Regions from separate parts of the Telluria sp. ZB4P34 genome, predicted to be linked through region 2. Evidence: predicted binding sites of a transcription regulator. Region 2 holds the regulator's gene; the other holds the start of a gene.
The links. Region 2 encodes LexA, which represses DNA repair genes until DNA is damaged. Its sites were predicted from a motif close to ACTGTATNNNNATACAGT; they were not measured.
Positions count from the first base shown of each region.

Region 1 (4,647 bases), 160 kb from region 2:
CGAAACGTGCAATGAGGATGAGCCCGGCATGAGCACGACAGTCGGGGCAAGGACAGGCCAAGCGTTCGCGCGGGTCCTGCAAGTGGAAGCATTCTTCCTCGTTGCAGCAATCGTAGCGGCAGCATTTCTAAGCTCGACGCCACCACCAACGGCATCTTGACTACTTCTTCGTTCAAAGGAATAACAATGATAAAGACATCCCTGAAACAACTCGCACTGGCGAGCATCCTGGTTGCCAGCTCGGCTGCCAGTTTCGCAGCGTCTCCCAAGGAAACGCTTGCAGCGTTTCACGACGCGCTGGCAGCCGGCGATAAGGCGAAGGCCCTCAGCCTCCTGGCGCCAGAAATTGCAATCTATGAAGCCGGCTATGTCGAGCGCTCACGCGACGAATATGCAAGCCATCACCTGGGCGGAGATATGGATTTTGCAAAGGCCTCGACGCGCAAGGTGCTCAAGCAAACCGAGCGTATCGACGGCAACACCGCCGTTGTCTGGGAGGAGACGGAGACCAGCGGGACCTCGCGTGGCAAGCCGGTGCACGCTTTCGGTACCGGAACGGCGGTGCTGGAAAAACGTGGCGACGCATGGGCGATCATCCATGTGCACTGGTCATCCCGGAAAGCAAAGTAAGTAATTTTTCCTTGGTATCGCAGGAGCGCAGGATCAGCCCGGTACGCCTGCTTTGAATGATGCTCCGGCAAGGCGTCGCCTACAGGTCAAGCCGGCGCCTTGCTCCCGCAGTAGAGCCACACTGTACCCGGATGCCAGCTGAATCGTTCATGGGCCAGGCAGCGAGGCTTCCATGCCTTGAGCTGCTGACTAAACCAAAAGCGCAGCAGCTTGGGCAGTCGGCTGTACTCGCTATCCGAACAGGCCGTGCAAATACCAGCGCGGCTCGGCGTCCTCGCCCGCGCCGACGATGCGCTCGCGGTAGATCCAGTACAAGCTATGGTCCTGTCCTTCGGCAATGAAGTAATCGCGGGTCTGGGTCTCGCTCCACCAGCCGGCCTCGATGCGTTCGGGCGTCGAGGCCACCTTCAGGGGCGAGCCGTAGAAGGGCCGGTGGTTGCGCATCAGGAGCGCGATCGGCTTGGCCAGCAGCCAGCTCGGACGCGGCAGGCTGCCGACATCCGGCGGCAAGCGCGCCGCCTGCGCCGCCGGGCGCAGCTCCTGCTGCACCGGCACCCATTCGTTGGCGACTTCGGGCCGGTAATCGGCCTGCGGCAGCGCCTGCAGCACGTTGTCCGCTCCCAGCCGCGCCACCAGCAGCTCGAGCATGCGCATCCGGTCTTCCTCGCTGCCGCCGGGCTCCGGGAACAGCGATTCGGTCGGCGGCGCCATCGCCCTCACCTGCCGCGCTTCGAGCCCGAGCCCGATCACCGGCGCCGGCAATTCCTGCCGGGCCAGGCGCTCCTTCAGGAGGCGCACCAGGTGCTCGTCGCGCCAGCCCGGCTCGGCCAGGACGATCTCGAGCGGCGTCGGCGGCATCGCCACCCGCCCCCGTTCGTGTTCCATCAGCAGCGTGATGCGTTCCACCGCGAGCTGGCGCGCGCACAGCCAGCCGACCAGCTGCAGCACCAGGTGGTGGGCGCCGGCCAACAGCAGTTCAGCCTGCTCGATGCGGTCGAACAGCTCCAGCCGGGCCCGGAAACTCTCGGGCGGCGCGACCCATTCGAACAATTCGGGGCACAGGCCGTAGGCAGCGTCGAGCATATCGAGCAGCTCGCGTCCGCAGCGCCGCTGCAGGCCGGGGCGCGGCAGGCGCCGCAGTTCGGCCAGGCTTTCGCAGCCGATGCCCTCGAACCAGGCTCCAAACGGCCGGGCCGGAGGCAGCAGGGCCAGCGGCAGGCGGTCGAGGCGGCGTTCGAGCGAGGCCTGCCGTAAGGCACGCCCGGGGAAGCGGCCGCGCCCCGCTCCCCGCCCCGCTTCCGCCATGCTGCCATGGGCAGCCGCGCGCGCCAGCAGCCAGGCCGCGCGCGCCGTAGGCGCACAGCTGACCGATGCGGTGTAGCCGAGCGCGCGCAGGCTGGCGCGCACGCGCGCGCACAGGGCGCGGATGCCGCCGAACAGGCGCAGGCTGGCGCCGATGTCGAGCAGCAGCGTCGCTTCCTCGGCCAGTGCGACCTGGGGCGTGAACTGCAGCATCGCCAGCGCGACCGCGTCGAGCGCCTCGGCTTCGCGCGCCGGGCTGCGTTCGAGCAGCCGCGCTTCGGGCATGAGCATGAGCACGCCGCCGCGCCGCATGCCGGGCCGCACGCCCGCCGCGCGCGCCGCCGGCGACACTGCCAGCACGCGCTCCTGCTCCAGCACGACGCTGCCCGGGTCACTGCACCAGCTGGGGCTGAAGATGTCGAGCGCCAGCTGGGGTAGGGACAGGCCGATCCACAAACGCATGTCGTTGTACCAGGGAAGAAGTGAGGGGCAAACCAAGCGGAAGAAACAGCGGCGCGTCGCGCTGCGGCCCCCGGCGCTTGACGAAGTCGATGTGCATGCCGCCGGCCGCCGGGCGCAGCGCCAGGCGCAGGGGCGCGGGCGAAGCATCTTGCGCCGCGGCCAGCGGGCGGAGCATGAAGAACAGGGTTTCGCCGCTCTGCGCCGCCAGGTGCAGGCGGCGCAGGCTTTCGCCGCGCGCGTGGTTGGCCCAGAACAGCAGCGCCCCGCAGCTGCCGCTGCGCAGCACCTGCTCGGCCGCCCACAGCGCGTCGGCGCTGCGGCTGGTACGCAGCCACAGCAGTTGCGAAGGCTGCAGGCCCAGCGCGGCCAGCGCCAGGGCTTGCGGCGGATGGGGCGGCTGGAGCAGGACGATGCGGCGTTCGGCGCAGGCTTGCAGGGCCGGGCGCAGCAGGCGCATTTCGCCGATGCCGGGCTGTTGCAGCAGCAGCTCGACCAGGGTGCCAACGGGCCAGCCGCCGCCGGGCAGCTGCGGCGACAGCGCCGCATGCCCGGTGTCGACACAGCGCGTGCCGGCGCGCGCCAGCTGCGAGGCGCGCCACAGCGAAGGGTGCAAGGCTTCCGGCGCAACAGAGGACAATGCCCCCGGTGTGGATGAGGAATTCATAGGGATTGGTGAAAAAGTACTGTATAAACATACAGTACTCGCTGAGCCTGGATTTGGCAAGATGTATTCATTTTGGCCATACCACTTACCCGATTGGTATTGACAGAAGCTAAAGCTGCGAATACCCCGGAAAAGCCGCCCTGCTCTGCAATCCATGAAATAATGGCGGCTCGTCCATTTACACTCAGACAATGCTCAGACAATGATGAAGCTGTCTCATGCACGCCACGGAGCACGCCCGTGACCACCCTCCAGCTCACCGGCGCCATCCTGTTCGCGATCGCCCTCGTCCACACCTTTTCTACCAAGCTGTTCCATTCGCTGGCCAGGCGCCATCCGCGCCATGCCGGCCTGTTCCACCTGCTGGGCGAAGTCGAAGTCGTGTTCGGCTTCTGGGCTTTCGTGCTGGTGCTCGCCATGGCCTTGCTGGCCGGCAGCGCCGAAGCCGTTGCCTACGCTGAATCGCGCCACTATACCGAGCCGCTGTTCGTGTTCGTGGTGATGGTGATCGCCGCCTCGCGTCCCGTGCTCGACGCCGTGCGCGACCTGCTCGCGCTGCTGGCGCGGCTGGCGCCGGTGCGCACCGAGGTGGCCCTGTGCTGGCTCGGCCTGGCGCTGGTGCCCCTGGCGGGCTCCCTGATCACCGAGCCGGCCGCGATGACGCTGGCCGCCCTGATGCTGGCGCCCCAGGTATTCCGGCCCGGAATTCCCGAATGGCTGAAGTACGGCGCCATCGGCGTGCTCTTCGTCAACGTCTCGATCGGCGGCACCCTCACCTCGTATGCGGCGCCTCCGGTGCTGATGGTTGCCGGCGCCTGGGGCTGGGACAGCGCCTTCATGGCCGCCACCTTCGGCTGGCGCGCCGCGCTGGCGGTGCTGTTCAATGCCACCGTCATCACCCTGCTGTTGCGCCGCCACCTGGCGCCCGGCGCCGTGGTCGAGGACGTGCGCATGCCCTGGGTCGTGTCCGCGGTCCACCTGGCTTTGCTGGCAGGCGTGGTGCTGCTGGCCCACCACCCGGTGCTGTTCATCGGCCTGTTCCTGTTCTTCCTCGGCTATACCCAGGCCTATCCCAAGCACCAGTCGCCGCTGATCCTGAAGGAAGGCCTGCTGGTCGGCTTCTTTCTGGCCGGACTGGTGCTGCTGGGTGGCATGCAGCAGTGGTGGCTGCAGCCGCTGGTCTCCAGCCTGGAGCCGACCGCCCTGTTCTTCGGCGCGCTGGCCCTGACGGCAATCACCGATAATGCGGCACTGACTTACCTCGGTTCGCTGATCGAGGGCCTGTCCGACCATGCCAAGTACATGCTGGTGGCCGGGGCGGTCGGCGGCGGCGGACTGACCGTGATCGCCAACGCGCCCAATCCGGCCGGCGCCGCCCTGCTGCGCGACGGCTTCGAAGACGGCTCGATCGGCATGGGCGGGCTGTTCCTGGGTGCGCTCGGACCGACCTGCGTGGCGGCGGCGATGTTTCTCATCTAATTAAGCGTCTAACAGAACCCTCAGGGCAAGGCGCATCGCTGCAGTGGCGGACCACAAAGACAGTACGCTGGTACGGCGAGACGATGCAACGCAGCAATGAGGGTTCTGTC
Region 1 covers NZ_JCASIF010000001.1:963,496-968,142, forward strand. The annotation lists gene AC56KL_RS04270 (CopD family protein) at 1-160, shown strand, start outside; gene AC56KL_RS04275 (YybH family protein) at 187-630, shown strand; gene AC56KL_RS04280 (Y-family DNA polymerase) at 862-2,394, opposite strand; gene imuA (translesion DNA synthesis-associated protein ImuA) at 2,324-3,058, opposite strand; gene AC56KL_RS04290 (putative Na+/H+ antiporter) at 3,299-4,537, shown strand.
Region 1: a site for LexA is predicted at 3,077-3,094, ahead of imuA (translesion DNA synthesis-associated protein ImuA). Genes of this name have one in related genera too.

Region 2 (4,647 bases):
CTTGACTTCGAACTCGGCCACGGCAGCCTGGGTGGCGCGGCGCGCCATCTTTTGCGGGATCAGGAAGTTACGTGCGTAACCGTCCTTGACCTTGACCACGTCGCCCAGGTTGCCGACGTTAACAACTTTTTCCAAAAGGATAATTTGCATTTTTTTCTCCAGAAGTTCTGATCTGTTCGCCGCGGATTAACCGTGGTGCAGGTCGGTGTACGGCAGCAGCGCGAGGTAGCGTGCGCGCTTGATGGCGGTGTCGACCTGGCGCTGGTAGTGCGCCTTGGTACCGGTCAGACGTGCCGGCATGATCTTGCCGTTTTCCTGGACGAAGTCCTTCAGGGTGTCGACGTCTTTGTAATCGACCTGTTCCACGTTTGCAGCGGTGAAGCGGCAGAACTTCTTGCGCTTGAACAGCGGATTCTGCTGCTTGCGCTTGAGTTTTTCTTTAGCTTTGTTTTTGTCGAACTTTTTACCGAATGCCATTTTTGAGGCTCCTGTATCTGTAATCTAAATTGGCCGTGTCGCTGGGCGACTATGCGGCACTGAAATCAACGATGTGAAACACCAAGGCTTTGCTGTTGCGGCCTTTCCTTGCAAGGAATCCTTCGAAGCGGTAAGCGGCGCCGAGTTCGGCGCTGGCGACCTTGCCTGAAATCTCGCCCGCGGCCAGCGCGGGAAGCTCAAACTCGACCAGCCTTGCCACCCCTGCTTCCTGCTGCTGCGAACTGTGCTGCAGCATTGCGCCCACGATGGGAACGCCGGCCGGGGTAAAACGCAGTACGTCTCGCTCCGCGATGGTCGCGATGAGCTGGAACCGGTTCACTGCGCTGTGTCGCTTCTTGCTGAATTCCTCAGGAAAACCTTAGGCAGCGGCGGCGGCCGGGGCAGGGGCTGCTGCTTCTGCGCGGTGGCTCTTGGCTGCGTCTTCGCGCTGGACCGACTTCATCATCGGCGACGGTGCGGTTTCGGCCTTCTTCATCTTGACGGTCAGGTGACGCAGGACGGCATCGTTGAACTTGAATGCGGTTTCCAGCTCGACCAGGGTCTCGTTGTCGCACTCGATGTTCATGCAGATGTAGTGGGCTTTCGGCAGCTTCTGGATCTGGTAAGCCATCTGGCGACGGCCCCAGTCTTCCACGCGATGGATGTTACCGCCGCGGCTGCTCACCGTGGCCTTGTAACGCTCAATCATCGCCGGGACTTGCTCGCTCTGGTCCGGGTGGACGATAAAAACGATTTCATAATGACGCATGCAACACTCCTTAAGGACGTTTAAACAAATGCCCACCTCGGCGTCAAGACGAGTGTGGGAAGGGGTAAGCCGAACATTATAGCCGGAAAAATGTGCAGTTGGGAAGGTGGAGCGTGTTTGCGAAGCCAGATGAGCCGGCATGAAGCAAGGAATGATGCGTGCATCCCGCCACAGTTACGTCCATCGGAACCGCATTGCACAAATTTTTCACACTTTTCCCGTGTTTGCCCTTGCGTATATCAGAATACTGTACAAAAATACAGTCTGCTCTTACAACCATTTGCCGTAAAACATCCATGCTCAAGCTCACCCCAAGGCAAGAACAGATCCTTAACCTGATCAAGGAAGCGATCGAGAACACCGGTTTCCCGCCGACCCGCGCCGAAATCGCGGCCGAGCTGGGCTTCAAGTCGGCCAATGCGGCCGAGGAGCACCTGCAGGCGCTGGCGCGCAAGGGCGCGATCGAGATCTCGCCCGGCACCTCGCGCGGCATCCGCCTCGTCGGCGCCTCGGTCGAACAGGTCCCGATGCCGCCGCCGAACCTGATGATGTCGCTGCCGCTGGTCGGCCGCGTCGCCGCCGGTTCACCGATCCTGGCCCAGGAACACGTGGAAGCCACCTATTCCGTCGATGCGGCCATGTTCTCGGCGCGGCCGGACTTCCTGCTGAAGGTCAAGGGCTGGTCGATGCGCGACGCCGGCATTTGCGACGGCGACTTCCTGGCGGTGAAGAAGATCGACAGCGCCAAGAACGGCCAGATCGTGGTGGCACGGCTGGGCGAGGAAGTGACGGTCAAGCGCTACCGCAAGACCGGCAACCTGGTCGAGCTGCTGCCGGAAAATCCCGATTTCAAGGTGATCCAGGTGAGCCCGGAAGACGAGTTCGCACTGGAAGGCCTGGCCGTCGGCCTGATGCGCAGCTGGCACTAAGGCTCGCACTCAGGCTGGACTGCGGCCGGTGCGGGCTTACCCGCGCCGCGCCGCCAGGCGGCTTATTGGATCTTCTTGTCCGCCCAGTAGGAGTCTTTCTTGGCGGACTTTACCATCTTGTTGTGCTCTTCCACGTAGGCCTCGGTCGCCGAGCGCCACGCCGCGAAGTCGGCCAGCACCAGCTTCGAGCTCACCTTCGCTTCCTCGCTCAGGTTTTCCTGCAGTTGCGCGAGGTAGGCCGTTGACTTCTCGACCTCTTCCTTGTTCATCAGCTTCTGGATGTCGGCAGGGATGCGCTTGGTCAGGGGCATTGCCTCGTTCAGGTTGGTGACGAACTTGTTGTAGCACTGCTGCCACACGCCCACCGCCGCACCGATGCGGTCGATGTCCGCGTTGACCTTCGACATCGCGGGGATCCGCGGCGCCACGCAACGGAATTCGCCCGACTTCAGGTCTTCGCCGTCGTAGCCGCTGATCCAGTAGTCGATCTCTTTCCTGCGCTTGAGGCGCTGGTCCATCAGTTCCAGCGAAGCGGCGGCTACCTTGTTGCCCTTCGCAGCCGCCTTCCTGAACAGCGCCTCGGCCTTGGCTTCGTCGACCTGCCCTGCTTCGCCGTACCAGTACATCTGGCCCAGCGCCTGTTGCGCCTCGGGATTACCGGCATTGGCCAGCTTGGTATAGATCTTCAGCGCCGCCGGGTAGTCCTTTTTCTGGAACAGGGCGTTGGCATCTTCCAGCTCGCCGGCATAGGCGGCGCCGCACAGCAGCAGGGATGCAAGGAACAGCTTGGTCTTCATGGGCGGATCGAGGAGGTGAAAAAGAAATCCCATGATAGCGGCAATCCGGGGCCCGGCTCAACCGCTGAAACAAAAAGCGTGGCACGCTTCTCGTAGGGCGGGCGGCTACACCCCGGAGGCCGGTACACCCGCGGCGTGAACGCCGCCCGCGCGTTCAACTCACATTCGAGCTGAGGCGCAGCTCAAACACTGTCTGAACGCGCTGGCGGCGGTGACGCCAGCGCTGATCCAGCGCACGGGTGGAGCCGCCCACCCTACGAAACAGCAAGCCCGCGGTAGCCGCCATGAAAACGGCAACCCGGATCTGCCCTTGTCCGCAGTGCGTATCGTCAGGCGTCGAGCGCCTGGCGGAAGTCCGCCAGCAGGTCCTCGGTATCCTCGATGCCCACCGACACCCGGATCAGCGACTCGGCGATACCCATGCTGGCGCGCCGCTCCGCCCCCATCTCGAAGAAGATCGTGTGCGCCACCGGGATCACCAGGGTGCGGGTGTCGCCCAGGTTGCTGGCCGGGATGCCGAGCTGCAGTCGGTTGAGGTAGTCGAAGGGGTCGATGGAATCGACCAGCTCGAAGCTCATCAGGGAACCGGCGCTGCGGAACAGTTCCTTCACGATGCCGTGTTGCGGATGCGAAGCCAGGCCCGGATAGTGGACCGCCGCCACCCTGTCGTCGGCTTCCAGCATCTGCGCCAGCGCCAGCGCGTTGGCGCTGGTGCGCTCCATGCGCAGCGCCAGCGTCTCCGCGCCCACGGCGATGTGGTGCGCCGCTTCCGGCCCGAGGGCCGCGCCGAAGTCGCGCAGGGCCTTGGCGCGCAGCTGGGCCAGGCCCTGGGCGCTTGGGGCCTGCTTGCGGAAGTTGGGCGCGATATGCGGGTAGGCGCTCCAGTCGAACAGGCCGGTATCGGTCAGGGCGCCGCCCAGGGCGATGCCGTGACCGCCGATCGATTTGGTCAGCGAATTCACTACCAGGCCCGCCCCGACCGACTTCGGGCGGAACAGCCAGGGCGTGGTCATGGTGTTGTCGACCACGTAGAGGATGCCGCGCTCGCGGCACAGCTGTCCGATGCGGGCCAGGTCGGCGACCTGGGTGCGCGGGTTGGCGATGGTTTCGACGAACACCATGCGCGTGTCCGGTTTCAAGGCCGCCTCGACGTTCCGGACATCCGTCGCGTCGACGAAATCGACGGCCACGCCCTGCCCCGCCACGGTCTGCCACAGGCTGTTGGTGTTCCCGAACAGGAAGGAGGACGAGACGATGTGGTCGCCCGCGCGCAGCAGGGCCTGGAACAGCGCGCCGATGGCGCCCATGCCGGTCGCGAAACAGATCGTGCCGACGCCGTCTTCCATCCTGGTGATCTTGTCTTCCAGCGCAGCGACGGTCGGGTTGCCCTGGCGGCCGTAGCGGAAGCCCGGCTCCTTGCCCTGGAACACGCTGGCCAGCTGGCGCGCGTCGCCGTAGCCGAAGGCCACCGAGGTGTGCACCGGCTTGTGCAGCGAGCCCTGCTCGATGCTCTTCCTGCGGTCGTTGTGCAGGATCGTGGTCGTGAAACCGTAGGAGGCCGGCTTGCGATGCGCTTCGCTCATGCTCTCGCCCTTATTCCGCAGTCGCCGGCGTGTTCAGGTTGAGCTGGGTGCGCACCGGATCCTCGACCTGGTTCTTCTTCGGGTTGTGGCGC
Region 2 covers NZ_JCASIF010000001.1:804,453-809,099, forward strand. The annotation lists gene rplI (50S ribosomal protein L9) at 1-150, opposite strand, end outside; gene rpsR (30S ribosomal protein S18) at 187-477, opposite strand; gene priB (primosomal replication protein N) at 527-817, opposite strand; gene rpsF (30S ribosomal protein S6) at 857-1,246, opposite strand; gene lexA (transcriptional repressor LexA) at 1,543-2,175, shown strand; gene AC56KL_RS03610 (tetratricopeptide repeat protein) at 2,238-3,005, opposite strand; gene AC56KL_RS03615 (cystathionine gamma-synthase family protein) at 3,302-4,555, opposite strand; gene purF (amidophosphoribosyltransferase) at 4,566-4,647, opposite strand, start outside.